DNA from 2 places in the Alishewanella sp. SMS8 genome. Region 2 is predicted to be linked to the other one. Evidence: predicted binding sites of a transcription regulator. Region 2 holds the regulator's gene; the other holds the start of a gene.
What was found. The regulator LexA, encoded in region 2, represses DNA repair genes until DNA is damaged. The targets are predictions, from matches to a motif close to TACTGTATNNNNATACAGTA.
Positions count from the first base shown of each region.

Region 1: a site for LexA is predicted at 5,469-5,488, ahead of dinB (DNA polymerase IV). Genes of this name have one in related genera too.

Region 1 is NZ_JAPJEA010000001.1:627,853-635,174, forward strand. It holds gene ribE (6,7-dimethyl-8-ribityllumazine synthase) at 1-458, opposite strand, end outside; gene ribBA (bifunctional 3,4-dihydroxy-2-butanone-4-phosphate synthase/GTP cyclohydrolase II) at 536-1,645, opposite strand; gene ORJ01_RS02800 (riboflavin synthase) at 1,658-2,308, opposite strand; gene ribD (bifunctional diaminohydroxyphosphoribosylaminopyrimidine deaminase/5-amino-6-(5-phosphoribosylamino)uracil reductase RibD) at 2,310-3,467, opposite strand; gene nrdR (transcriptional regulator NrdR) at 3,470-3,922, opposite strand; gene glyA (serine hydroxymethyltransferase) at 4,016-5,269, opposite strand; gene dinB (DNA polymerase IV) at 5,506-6,597, shown strand; gene ORJ01_RS02825 (cold-shock protein) at 6,671-6,883, opposite strand; gene ORJ01_RS02830 (DEAD/DEAH box helicase) at 7,105-7,322, opposite strand, start outside.
Region 2 is NZ_JAPJEA010000005.1:58,575-65,896, reverse strand. It holds gene plsB (glycerol-3-phosphate 1-O-acyltransferase PlsB) at 1-1,153, opposite strand, end outside; gene lexA (transcriptional repressor LexA) at 1,234-1,854, shown strand; gene coxB (cytochrome c oxidase subunit II) at 2,241-3,311, shown strand; gene ctaD (cytochrome c oxidase subunit I) at 3,315-4,898, shown strand; gene ORJ01_RS14135 (cytochrome c oxidase assembly protein) at 4,909-5,463, shown strand; gene ORJ01_RS14130 (cytochrome c oxidase subunit 3) at 5,466-6,344, shown strand; gene ORJ01_RS14125 (DUF2909 domain-containing protein) at 6,351-6,560, opposite strand; gene ORJ01_RS14120 (SURF1 family protein) at 6,582-7,307, shown strand; gene ORJ01_RS14115 (hypothetical protein) at 7,300-7,322, shown strand, end outside.

The sequences.
Region 1 (7,322 bases), on a different contig from region 2:
TGTGCAAGCACATTGATCATTTCGAGTGCCGACATAGCTGCTTCGCCGCCCTTGTTACCGGCTTTAGTACCCGCACGCTCAATCGCCTGCTCAATACTGTCTACGGTTAGAACGCCAAAAGCCACCGGCAGGTCATACTGCATACCCACTTGGGCAATACCTTTGACACACTCGCCAGAGACATACTCAAAGTGTGGTGTGCCACCACGGATCACCGCACCAATTGCCACAATCGCATCATATTTCTTGGTTGCAGCAACACGTTGTACCGCTAATGGCAACTCAAAAGCGCCAGGAATACGTACAACAGTGATGTCTTGTTCAGCGATATTACCCACGCGACGCAAGGTGTCGATGGCGCCACTGAGTAAACTCTCAACAATAAAACCGTTAAAGCGTGCGACTACTATCGCAATTTTCTTACCATTTGCTGCATAGCCTGCTTCAATTACCTGCATGACCTGTCCTTACTATTTAACTGCCGTCAAAATTTAGCCGTGTATAATAGCATAATTTCTGACACTCGGGCATAGCCTTATTCAGAAACGTAATCCACTACATCCAGACCAAAGCCGGATAACGCATGGTACTTAATCGGCTTGCTTAATAAGCGCATTTTCTTCACGCCTAAACTGGCTAAAATTTGTGAACCCACCCCCACATTTCGTGAGGTGCCTTTCCAAGGTGCCACTGGCGGTTTCTCACCTTTATCTTCTGCTTCAAAATGTTGCACCATCTGCACTAGCTCTGAGGTGCTTTCGTGCTTACCTAACAACACCAAGACGCCACCTTCATCAGCAATGCGCTGCATGGCGGTATGCAGTGGAAAACTACGATGAGTCCCACGCGTCGTCAGCAATAAATCATTAAAGGTGTTATGTAAATGCACCCGCACTAAGGTTGGCTCATCAGCGACAATCTCGCCTTTAACTAAAGCAAAGTGCAACTGATTATCAATCGTGTCTTTAAAGGTCACTAATTCAAAGTCGCCCATCTCGGTTGGCAACTGACAAGTCGCCACTTTTTCAATGGTGGTTTCATTGAGGTTACGGTATTCAATTAAATCAGCGATGGTGCCGATTTTAATATCATGCTCTTTCGCAAACACTTCGAGATCAGGACGGCGCGCCATAGTGCCATCATCATTAAGGATCTCGACAATCACAGCTGCAGGTTCCAGCCCGGCTAACCGCGCTAAATCACAACCGGCTTCAGTATGGCCGGCACGAACTAATACACCGCCATCTTGCGCCATTAAAGGAAAGATATGCCCTGGTTGAATAATATCTGTTGGGCGAGCATCACGCGCCACCGCCGCTTTCACTGTTTTAGCGCGATCGGCCGCTGAAATACCGGTGGTCACGCCTTCTGCAGCTTCAATGGATACCGTGAAGTTGGTAGCAAACGGTGATTTATTGGCATCGACCATTAAGGGTAAGTTGAGTTGCTGGCAGCGTTTTTTCGATAAGGTTAAACAAATTAAGCCACGACCAAACTTTGCCATAAAATTGATGGCAGCAGGCGTGACATACTCGGCGGCCATCACCAAATCGCCTTCATTCTCGCGATCTTCATCATCCATCAAAATAACCATTTTACCTTGGCGGATATCTTCAATAATTTCTGCAGGTGTATTCAGTTGCATAGCTAACCTTCTTTATAAAAACCCGCGTTGCGCTAACAACGCCAGATCAACACCTGTTGTAGGGGCAGGTGTTTTAGTATGGAGTAAGCGTTCTAAATAACGCGCGATCAGATCTACCTCTATATGGACCAAGCTGCCTTTTTGCAACTGCAGCAATGTCGTTTGCGCAGCCGTATGCGGCACTATCGTTAAACGAAAGGCTGTGGCACTTAATTCATTTACGGTTAGGCTGACGCCATCAATGGTTACCGAACCTTTATGTGCTAAATAAGGGGCTAACGCCGCAGGCATAGCAAACCAGAGTTGCCAGGCGCGCGCGGTTTTTTCAATACGCAGCAGCTCGGTTACGCCATCAACGTGACCACTGACCAGATGACCACCTAATCGACCGGTGGCTAATAAGGCTTTTTCTAAATTCACTCTCTGTCCCACCTGATACTGACTAAAGCGGGTTAAGGCGAGTGTTTCAGCGGATACATCAGCGACAAAACCTTGGGCTAGCAATTTGGTAACGGTAAGACAGACCCCATTGCTGGCAATACTGTCCCCTAACTGCACATCGCTAAAATCTAACTGCTCACTGTGGATCTGCACTTCTAAATCGCCGCCTTTAGCGGTTAAGTGGCTAATGTGACCTGTGGCAGCAATAATACCGGTAAACATATCAGCTCTCTTTTGTTGGGTTGGCAACAGTTGCTGTAGTGGGCTTCGCCCGAATTCGAATATCGTTGCCGAGTTGGTGTACATCCAGCAGTGTTAAATGCGGTACTGCGGTTAATTGTTGGAAATCGCCCAATTTCGCTAAGGGTTGAGCACAGTCACCCAACAGGAGTGGCGCTTGATACAAGATCAATTCATCGACTAAACCGTGCTGCAATAAGGCCCCGGCTAGGGTGCTGCCAGCTTCCGTCCAAACACTGTTGATCTGCTGCTGATGTAACACTTTAAGCAAAGCCGATAAATCGAATTGGCCTGATGGCAACAATGCAACAGGCCATTGCGTTACCGCAACCGCACTGGCGCTAAGTTGTTTTGCCGCTTGTCTGCCGTCATAGCAAATTAACACCGCGCCACCTTGGCTAAACAAGGCTTCAGTCCCCGTTAAACGCTGTTGCCGATCCAAAATGACACGCAGTGGCTGGCGAAGGCTACCATCGGCTAAACAGCTAATGGCCTCGCTGGCGGTTTGTCGCACGGTTAAGCGTGCATTGTCGGCTAATACCGTGCTCGCCGTTGATAAAATCGCGCTGCTCTGCGCTCGAAACTGCTGCACATCATCACGCGCAACCTCCCCGGTTAACCACTGACTTACGCCATTAGCTAGCGCGGTGCGACCATCTAAACTGGCGGCCATTTTGAGCCAGACATAAGGTCGTTGACGTTCCATCCGACTGAGAAAACCCGGATTGAGCGCCCGGGCGGCGTTCGTAAGCAAACCATGCTGCACGCTGATCCCTGCGCTTTCGAGGATAGCGACGCCTTTGCCTGCCACCAGTGGATTCGGATCTAACATGGCAATCACCACGCGACTGACCCCAGCTTTCACTAACGCTTCGGCACAAGGCGGGGTGCGACCATAATGCGCACAAGGCTCTAACGTGACATAACAAGTCGCGCCTGCTGCCGCAGAGCCGGCTTGTTGTAAAGCATACACTTCGGCATGGCCCTGCCCCGCTTGTCGATGATAGCCTTGCCCTATAACCTGAGCGTTTTTCACCAACACCGCACCCACATTAGGATTAGGATCGGTGGTGAAACGCCCAGCCGCAGCTAAGCTTAACGCCAGCGTCATATACTGATGATCGGCTTCTGAAAAGGACACCGTTACTTCTCTCCCAAGCGGGCAATTTCCTCGCCAAACTCACGAATATCTTTGAATGAGCGATACACGGAAGCAAAGCGCACATAGGCCACTTTATCGACTTTAACTAACTCATCCATAATTAAATTACCCAGCAAATGACTACCGACTTCACGTTCGCCCGTTGCACGTAATTGCGATTTAATTTTATGGATCAGCTGTTCGATTTCTTCGGTAGATACCGGGCGTTTTTCTAACGAACGCAATAAGCCATTGCGTAATTTATCTTCGTTAAAAGGTTCACGCGAACCATCACGCTTAATAATGCGTGGCATTACCAGTTCGGCAGCTTCAAAGGTCGTAAAACGTTCATGGCAAGCTAGACATTCACGACGCCGGCGCACTTGATGACCGTCGGCGACTAAACGAGAATCAATGACTTTGGTGTCATCCGCGTTACAAAAGGGACAAAACATGCTGAGCTCTCTATATCACCCTATCGGGACTTTTTGAGATGGCCGGATAAAATAATGGCCGCAATTGCGGCCATCATAACATGTTATTTTAGTTTACGCATAAACTGGGAAACGGCTACATACCTCAGAAACACGGGCTCTAACGGATGCAATAACCGCTTCATCACCACGGCTGTCTAACACTTCACAAATCAGTGTGGCGACTAAACGTGCTTCAGCTTCTTTAAAGCCACGACGGGTAATAGCCGGAGTACCAATTCGTAAGCCACTGGTCACAAAAGGTGAACGTGGGTCGTTAGGCACTGAGTTTTTATTAACGGTAATGTGCGCTAAACCTAACCACGCATCCGCTTCTTTACCGGTAATATCTTTGTCGATGAGATCCATCAAGAACAGGTGGTTTTCCGTACCGCCTGATACCACTTTATAACCGCGAGAGATCATCTCAGCACACATGGCTTTGGCATTTAGTAACACTTGTTGCTGATACACTTTAAATTCAGGCTGTAAGGCTTCTTTAAAGGCTACTGCTTTTGCCGCAATAACGTGCATTAAAGGGCCGCCTTGGCCGCCTGGGAACACCGCTGAGTTTAACTTTTTCTCAATGGCTTCGTTTTTACGCGCCAAAATTAAACCACCACGTGGACCGGCTAAGGTTTTGTGCGTTGTCGTTGTCACGACATCAGCAATAGGTACGGGGTTTGGATATAAACCCGCCGCCACTAAACCGGCAACGTGCGCCATATCAACCAGTAAGTATGCACCGACTTTATCCGCGATATCACGGAAACGCTGCCAATCAACAATACCGGAATAAGCAGAGAAACCAGCAATAATCAGCTTAGGTTTGTGTTCTAGCGCTAAGGCTTCGGCTTGATCATAATCAATCACGCCGGTTTCGGGATGTAGGCCATATTGCACAGCATGATAAAGTTTACCGGATGAGCTGACACTCGCACCGTGCGTTAAGTGACCGCCATGCGCTAAGCTCATACCTAAAATGGTATCGCCAGCGTTTAATAACGCTAAAAATACCGCTGAGTTAGCTTGTGAGCCAGAGTGTGGCTGTACGTTAGCGTAGTCAGCACCAAACAATTCTTTGGCACGTGCAATGGCTAAATCTTCGGCTAAATCAACATATTCACAACCACCGTAGTAACGCTTATGCGGATAACCTTCGGCATATTTATTCGTTAACTGTGAACCTTGCGCCTGCAATACCCGAGGGCTGGCATAGTTTTCTGAAGCGATAAGCTCGATATGGGCTTCTTGACGTTCAGTTTCTTGTACCATGGATTGCCATAATTCCGGATCGAAATCTGCAATATTCATTTCACGCTTTAACATGCTTTCTCCTGCGCGCGGCTACCACGCTGATCGATTGACAACAGTCTAAAAATTGTTGGTTATTCTACTCTTATTTTTTAATTCTTGCACTGAAAAAACAGACATCCAGACAGCTAAATGAAATGAAGTCTAAAAAAATCTTACTGGCTGTGCAGAAATACTGCCACTTGCTTTACAACGTGTTACAAGGGGCGTAAATTACTGGTTATTCATACAGCGCTATTTACAGCAGGATTATGTCGCATCGAAAAATTATCCATTTAGACATGGATTGCTTCTTTGCCGCGGTTGAAATGCGCGACAACCCTGCCCTGCGGCATATTCCGTTAGCTATTGGCGGTAGTCGATCTGAACGCGGCGTGATTGCCACCTGCAATTATCCGGCTCGGGCTTTTGGTGTGCGCTCCGCCATGCCGACACATGAAGCCTTAAAGCGTTGCCCGCATCTAACCTTAATGCGTGGGAGCATGGATAAATACAAAGCCGTTAGCCAACAGATCCAAAGCATATTTCGCCGTTATACCGAGCACGTCGAACCACTTTCTTTAGATGAAGCCTATTTAGATGTCACCGATTGTAAGCAATTTAAAGCCAGCGCCACGCTGATTGCTGCGGATATTCGCCGCACGGTGTTAGCAGAAACCGGTTTAACCGTTTCTGCTGGGGTAGCGCCCAATAAATTTCTCGCCAAAATCGCCAGTGATGAACAAAAACCCGATGGTTTATTTGTGATCCCACCCGAGGCCATCAACGATTTTGTTCTGCAACTCGCCCTGCGCAAAATCCCTGGTGTTGGGGTAAAAACCGCAGACAAACTTGCCAAGCTCGGATTTCATTTTTGCCGTGATATTTGTCAGCCAGGTGAAGAGATCAGTACAGAGCGACTTGCCTTGTTATCTCGGCATTTTGGCAGCTTCGCCGCTACGTTAATTAAACGCAGCCAAGGTATTGATGAACGCCCGGTCCGGCAAGATCGTGAACGTAAATCGATCGGTGTAGAACAGACATTGCCGAACGACATCGCGGACTTAGAGCAAGCCGAACAAGAAATGCTACAGTTATTACCCACCTTAGAGCAGCGTTTAGCGCAAAGCGGTAAAGCGGCATTACTACAAAAAATTGGCGTGAAATTAAAATTCAGTGATTTTCGGCAAACGACAGTAGAAACCCAATGTCATCGTTTAGATCCGCGCTTATTGGCACAACTATTAGCGCAGGCTTGGCAACGCAGGCAAGAACACAGCGTGCGCTTAATTGGCATACAACTGGGCTTTAAATCGGCTTGTCATGAACAATTAGCCCTACCGTTAGAAGGCACCACTTTTTAAAGGCGTAACTTAGGCAAGGTATTCGGCAATAAAAAAGCCGGCGCTAAGGCCGGCTCTTTAAAATCTTTACTAATTAACCGATAACAGTTACGTTTTCAGCCTGTGGGCCTTTTTGGCCTTCAGTAACGATAAAGGTCACTTGTTGGCCTTCAACTAACGTTTTACGGCCTGTACCGTTGATAGCGCGGAAGTGAACAAAAACATCTTTACCGCCTTCACGCTCGATAAAACCAAAACCTTTATCTTCATTGAACCACTTAACTGTACCAGAAATTAACTGTGACATAACACTCTCTTACTTTAACAAATTTTGCCGAAATTCCGGCGACTTAAATAATACCGGCCACGTCATCGAGCTGATACTTACTTCGACCGCATTATCAGGGATGCTGATTAAGTGGTCAATATAAATACCGAGACGAACAGAAAATAGTTTTCTGTTGGGCCGTTCCAGCAAGGACTGCTAAGCCTTACTTACTCAGTGTAGCAGTAATGTGGAAAAAACCATCAATCTTGTGGTGTTTTTTTACGTCGCACGGGCGCCGAGCCGTCATCGCCACCTTGGAAGAACACCTTTGCCGGTGCTTTTTTCACCGTTTTCGCGCTGGGCTTGCCCGAGTGTTTAGCTTTCGTGGAGCTTTTAGCTGACTTCGCTGCCGCTTTACCGGCTTTTTCTACTGGCTCGGTTGGGCCTTTGAAGCGCGCCACTAAACCCTCCACCTCGC
Region 2 (7,322 bases):
CGGTTGAATACAACTTATTGCCACTGAAACTGCGTCGAATAAAAAATGCCCCGCCACGACGAAAAATCGTGCCTGCAGGCCAGAAATTTAAGTTAATGCCTGCGGCGATATGCGGTGGCACTAACCCCTGATGATAAATAATATAACTGAGTAGCAAGTAATCCATATGACTTCGATGGCAAGGTACATAAACAATTTCATGTCCTTTTTGCGCCAGATCGCGCAAAGTGTCGACATTATTGACCTTAATGCCAGCATAAAGCTTTTGCCATAACCATGTCAGAATACGATCACCAAAACGTAAAGTTGACGTGCGGTAATCGGCTGCAATCTCTTGCAGTAATTTGCGAGCTTCTTGTCGCGCTGCGGCGTAATCTCCATTGCGGTTAGCCGCTTCATCGGCGATGGCTTTTTTAACCGCAGGCGTGGCTAATAGCGCATTAAATAACTGACTGCGGTTCATCAGTTTTGGCCCTGTTGCTGCCAGTCTCTGTCGATAAAAGTGGATCCGTGACATGCGCAGCAGTTTTCTGGCAGTGCTGGCTTCAGCGCCAAATTGTCCAGCCATTTGTTGTAGATCTACTGGTTTACTTAAGCGCACCAGCGTGTGTCGACCTGAGATAAATACAATCAGTAACTTAGCTAACCAGTTAGGTGAATGTGCTTCCCCCAGTAACCATTTAATACTGTCTTCCTTACCTGGTGCACGACCCCATAAGATCGAGATCGGCATCAGCTGTGCCTGTAATTTGGGGTTGGCTAAATGAGCCGCGAGTAATGTTTGTCCTTGCTTTAATGCACGGGTATCGCTGCGGCCACCAATGATTTGGTGAGGTTTTTCGAGAAATAAGATGCGTGATAATTTCTGCCCCCGCAGTTCGACATGGCTAAGCGGATCGGGCAAGGCTAGTTGCTGGCAAACGCGACGCAGCGTGGCGACATCACTGGCTGATTCGGTGTGGCATATATAAAATAATGGCCGTTCTTTATTAACTCCCAGTTGTTGTAGGGGGTTATCAGGAACGATTTTGAATTTAACGAGTAGGCGAATAGGCCATTTTAATAATAAGGTCAGTAACGACAAGCTTGAGAACATAATGATACCGAGCAAACTGAACAGTGCTAAGAATACCACAGCTGCGTAAGCTGGCAAATTCAGCTGCAGAACAACGCTTGGCATTTCGAAAAAGGCTGTATATACTGACAGTACTTACTGTATAGGTAGCCAGCATTATGAGACCATTAACGCCTCGTCAGGCCGAAATTCTGCAATTAATCAAAGATTACCAACAAGAAACCGGAATGCCACCCACGCGTGCCGAGATTGCGCTGCGTTTAGGTTTTAAATCTGCCAATGCAGCGGAAGAACATCTCAAAGCCTTAGCTAAAAAGGGGGTACTGGAAATGATGCCCGGTACCTCGCGAGGGATCCGTTTATTGGAAGACGATTCCGCTCCCGAGCAATTGGGTTTGCCTTTGGTGGGCAAAGTTGCCGCTGGTCAGCCTATTTTAGCCGCTGAGCATGTACAAAATCATTATCAAATTGATGCGCATTTATTTAAACCCCATGCTGACTTTTTACTTCGGGTACAAGGTATGAGTATGCAAGATATCGGCATCCTCGATGGCGATCTGTTAGCCGTGCATAAAACAACTCAAGCAGAACATGGCCAAGTGATTGTCGCCCGTGTCGATGATGAAGTAACGGTAAAGCGTTTTCAGCGGCAAGGACATGAAGTTTTATTGCTTCCTGAGAATCCAGATTTTGAGGTGATTAAAATCGATTTACGTGAACAGCAATTTGCCGTTGAAGGCCTTGCTGTAGGTGTGATCCGTAACGGCAGTTGGCTATAAAATAGTCGCTGTTCAACAAGTTAATTTATAATTGCACTGGTATGACCTCTGGGTTTTATCGGTGCTTTTGCATTTTAGGGGTTTACATAACGCTCATACTGGACAATTCTTAAGCGGTAACTGTTCAAAAAATAATTAAAGTTAACAGTTGCTGGTTTCAGCGCTTGCTTCGAAATCACAAAAAATAATAAAAATAAGAAATTGCGAAACTTACCACATAGATTCGGTCAGGATAGGTTTACATAAAAGCCGTGTAGTTCTGTGTTCTTGGTTTCTGCAGTTTGCAATGCAAATGACAGAGGAGAAGTACAGTGACAAACACGCGTTGTCTGGTTTGGTCGCTGCCGACCCTATTTTTTGCCGCATCGGCAAATGCATCAACATCTATGCCTTTGAATATGACCAAAGGCGCTACGGAGATCAGTCAGCAGGTTTATCAACTGCATATGACCATCTTCTGGATTTGTTGTGCTATCGGTGCAGTGGTGTTTGGGATTATGTTTGTATCCATGATCCTTCACCGCAAAGCAAGAGGGGTGCAGCCGGCTTCATTTCATGAAAGTACCAAGGTTGAAATTCTGTGGACGGCCATTCCGGTCGTTATTCTTGTTGTGATGGCATTTCCCGCCACGACCACCCTATTGGCGATGGATGACACCTCTGCTGCCGATGTGACCGTGCAAATTACCGGTTCGCAGTGGAAATGGCATTATAAATACCTTGAACACGATGTTGAGTACTTTTCATTATTAGCGACACCCAGAGAGCAAGTGGCCAATAAACTGGCCAAGGGTGAAAACTATCTATTAGAGGTCGATCGGCCTTTAGTGATTCCTGTTGGGAAAAAAATTCGCTTCTTAATGACCTCAGATGATGTGATTCACTCGTGGTGGGTACCTGCATTTGCCATTAAAAAAGATGCGAACCCTGGCTTTATTAACGAAGCATGGACTCGGGTAGACGAGCCTGGCACTTATCGTGGGCAATGTACTGAGTTATGCGGTAAAGACCATGGCTTTATGCCAATCGTGGTGATCGCCAAAAGCGAAGAAGATTATTTAGCGTGGATCCAGCAAGAAGAAACGCGGATCGCCGGTGAAAAAGCCGCCGAACAAGAATTACTTGCCATGAATATGAGCATGGCAGAGTTAATGAGTACCGGTGAAAAAATCTATCAAGGTTGGTGCGTCGCCTGTCATCAGGCTACTGGCATGGGGTTACCTGGTATTTTCCCTGCGTTAAAAGGCAGCGAGTTAATCCTTAACGATCGCAACGGCCATATTAATGTGTTGGTTAATGGTCGCCCGGGTACCGCGATGCAGGCATTTGGTAAGCAACTCAGCTTAAAAGAATTAGCAGCGGTCATCACCTATACCCGTAATGCTTTTGATAATAATACCGGTGATACCGTGCAGGCTGCCGATGTGTTCGCTGTCCAGCAAGGCAAGGGAGAATAACCGATGTCAGCAATTACTACTGAACATGATGATCATGCGCATGATCATAAACCTAGCGGCATAAAACGCTGGTTGTTTACCACGAACCACAAAGATATCGGCAGCATGTACCTTATTTTCGCTTTGGTGATGTTTTTCCTTGGCGGCAGTATGGCAATGGTTATTCGTTTGGAGTTATTCCAGCCGGGTATGCAATTTGTCGAACCTCACTTCTTTAACCAAATGACCACAGTGCATGGCTTAATTATGGTATTTGGCGCGGTAATGCCGGCCTTTACCGGTTTAGCTAATTGGATGATCCCAATGATGATTGGTGCGCCAGATATGGCGTTACCACGGATGAATAACTGGAGTTTTTGGATCTTACCTTTTGCGTTCTTGATCCTTTTACTTAGTTTATTTATGCCAGGCGGTGGCCCCAGTTTTGGCTGGACGTTCTATGCCCCGTTATCGACAACCTACAGCGGTGACAGTACGGCGCTGTTTGTGTTTTCGGTGCATATCATGGGTATTTCTTCCATTATGGGGGCAATTAACGTGATCGTCACCATTTGGAATTTACGTGCTCCTGGTATGACATGGATGAAAATGCCATTGTTTGTCTGGACGTGGTTTATCACAGCGTTCTTACTGATTATGGTTATGCCTGTATTAGCAGGTGCCGTGACCATGGTGTTGACGGATAAATTTTTTGGTACCAGTTTCTTTGATGCTGCCGGTGGCGGTGATCCCGTGCTGTTTCAGCATATTTTCTGGTTCTTTGGTCACCCTGAAGTGTACATCATGATTTTGCCAGCCTTTGGCATTATCTCCGCCATTATTCCAACCTTCGCCCGTAAACCGTTGTTTGGTTATGCCTCTATGGTGTATGCCACCGCCAGTATCGCTATCTTGTCGTTCTTGGTTTGGGCCCACCATATGTTTACTACGGGGATGCCGGTGTTTGCGACCTTGTTCTTTATGTATTGCACTATGTTAATTGCGGTACCTACCGGGGTAAAAGTGTTTAACTGGGTGGCCACAATGTGGCGAGGGGCCATGACGTTTGAAGTGCCGATGATGTTTGCCTTAGCCTTTATTGTGCTGTTTACCATCGGTGGCTTCTCGGGCTTGATGTTGGCGATAACGCCAGCTGACTTCCAGTACCATGATACCTATTTCGTGGTAGCACACTTTCACTATGTGTTAGTAACAGGCGCAGTGTTTTCGATTATTGCGGCGGCTTATTACTGGTTGCCTAAATGGACCGGCTACATGTATGACGAGCGTCTTGGCCAGTTGCATTTTTGGTGTTCTTTGATTTCTGTAAACATGTTGTTTTTCCCAATGCACTTCGTTGGTTTAGCGGGTATGCCACGCCGTATCCCTGACTATGCCCTGCAATTTGCTGACTTTAATGCTTTTATCAGTATCGGTGGCTTCCTGTTTGGCCTGTCGCAACTGATCTTTGTGTGGGTGTTGGTTAAATGTGCGCGCGGCGGTGTGCCCGCTACTGCGCAGGTTTGGGAAGGTGCTGAAGGTTTAGAGTGGGAAGTGCCGTCACCTGCGCCTTATCACACCTTTGAAACACCACCCGTAATTAAGTAGCGGAGGGCTTATGCAGCTGCATCGTACGCTGGTCAGTAAATTACTACTGGTTGTGTTACTGATGTTTGGCTTCGGTTTTGCCTTAGTACCTTTATATGACGTGTTTTGTGATATTACCGGTATTAATGGCAAACCCTCGGCAACGCCAGCCACTGTGCTGGCGAATAATATCGACACTAGCCGCGAAGTGACCATTGAGTTTTTGGCGCGACCAAACAAAGACATGCCGTGGATTTTTAAACCCGAGATCCGCCGTTTGACGGTGCATCCAGGTGAAATTTACGTGATGAACTATATCGCAGAAAACCCCACCAGCCGCATGATTGTAGGCCAGGCGGTGCCATCGGTTTCGCCAGGCCAAGCTGCACTCTACTTACACAAGATTGAATGTTTTTGTTTCACCCAACAGCAACTGGCGGGCGGCAATAATATGCTGATGCCTGTGCAGTTTTATGTCGATCCGGCGCTACCGGCGCAGTTCAGCACGATTACATTGAACTACACCCTGTATGACGTGACTGCCAGTTGGCAGCCGGACACTGCTACAGCAAAAAGTGGGGAATAATAATGAATAAGACCTATGAAAAATATTATGTACCGGCACAAAGCCCTTGGCCAATAGTCGGTGCGGTAGCGATGTTTTGTATTGCCTTTGGTGCTGGGCATTACGTGATTGATGTCAGTAAGCAACAAAGTGGTTTTGGCGGTTGGTTATTGCTTGCCGGTTTTGCCATCCTCATTTTTATGTTGGTAGGTTGGTTTAGAAATGTCATCGATGAATCTATGGCCGGTTTATACAGTGCGCAAATGGATCGGTCTTTCCGACAAGGTATGATTTGGTTCATTGTGTCTGAAGTGATGTTCTTTATGGCCTTTTTTGGTGCCTTGTTTTATGGCCGGGTGATTGCGATGGAATGGCTCGGTGGTGCCAGTAACAATGCGATGACTTTTGCTATTTTATGGCCCGATTTTCAGCCGTCATGGCCACTACTAAAAACGCCCGGTGGTATTGAAACACAAGCGATGCCAGCATGGGGTTTACCGACCATTAATACGGCGCTCTTAGTGATTTCGTCTGTCACATTGCATTTTGCGCATGTGGGGTTAGAAAAAGAAAAGCGTGGCCAATTAAAGTTGTTTTTGTTGCTGACGTTGCTCTTAGGCGCAGTGTTTTTGTGTTTACAAGGCTATGAATATATTCATGCTTATCGTGATCTTGGCTTACGCTTAGACTCTGGCTTTTACGGTAACACTTTCTTTTTGTTAACCGGTTTTCACGGCTTACATGTCACGCTGGGTGCAATCATTCTACTGTTTATTTTTTTTAGAGTGTTAAAAGGGCACTTCACGCCAGAAAAGCATTTCGCTTTTAAAGCCGGTGCCCTGTATTGGCATTTTGTTGATGTGGTTTGGTTATGTTTATTTGTCTTTGTCTACATCATTTAAACGGCTTTAATAAGGGCGGGCATTAGGTGCAATCAGTCCGGTCGCCATCGCGATAATAATTAAGGCGAGGGCGATCGCTGAAAACAACACCCGTTTACCAAGATAGTGAGACAAGCTGTGGCTGGATTCGGTTTGACGCATAACGCTAAAACCGGCTTTTACCAGATTAACCACGATATAGATCAGCAATAGAACGATGGCTATTTTTATTATCATTTCATCTCCGGAGTTTGACTGATGCAGTTTAAGTTGTTCGGTCACTTATTTAACGTTAATCGGCTGTGGTGCTTTATTACTCTGGCCGCTTTTTTAATATTAATCAAGCTGTCGTATTGGCAATGGCAACGTGCCGCAGAAAAAACCGAGCAATTACAACAGTTGGCCGTACTGCAGCAGCAAGGTGCTATCTCTGCGTCGCAACTGTTTAACTTGGTCAGTGCCGAGGCCGATGGTGTGTTAGTAGAAGATGCTGGCCGTTGGTTAGCCCCTTACGTGTGGTTATTAGATAATAAAATTGTCGAAGGCCGCGTCGGTTACGATGTGTTAATACCGGTGCAATTTCAAGCAACGGCACCCGCGTTACTCGTTAATTTAGGTTGGGTTGCCGCGCCAAGCAGTCGTCAAAGTTTACCTGAAATAACCATCCCTGCTGAAGTCAGTGTATCGGGTCTAGTGAGAACAAAATTAGGTGGCGTGCTGCTTGGGCAAAACCTTGAAGGCAATACTTACCCGATGCGTATGCAACAAGTCGATATCACTGCTTTACAACAACAACTGCCGGTACCGCTTTATGCGGCCGTTATTTATCAGCAAGCGCCCTCTCGTTTTATTCCGCACTATAAAGCCGTGGTGTTACCGCCTGAAAAACATCGCGGTTATGCCGTGCAGTGGTTAGGTTTAGCCATCGCGGTATTAGGTGTTGCGCTTGCAGCTAGTTTGCAATTGGAGAAAAAACATGAATAAAAACAAATTTCTGCT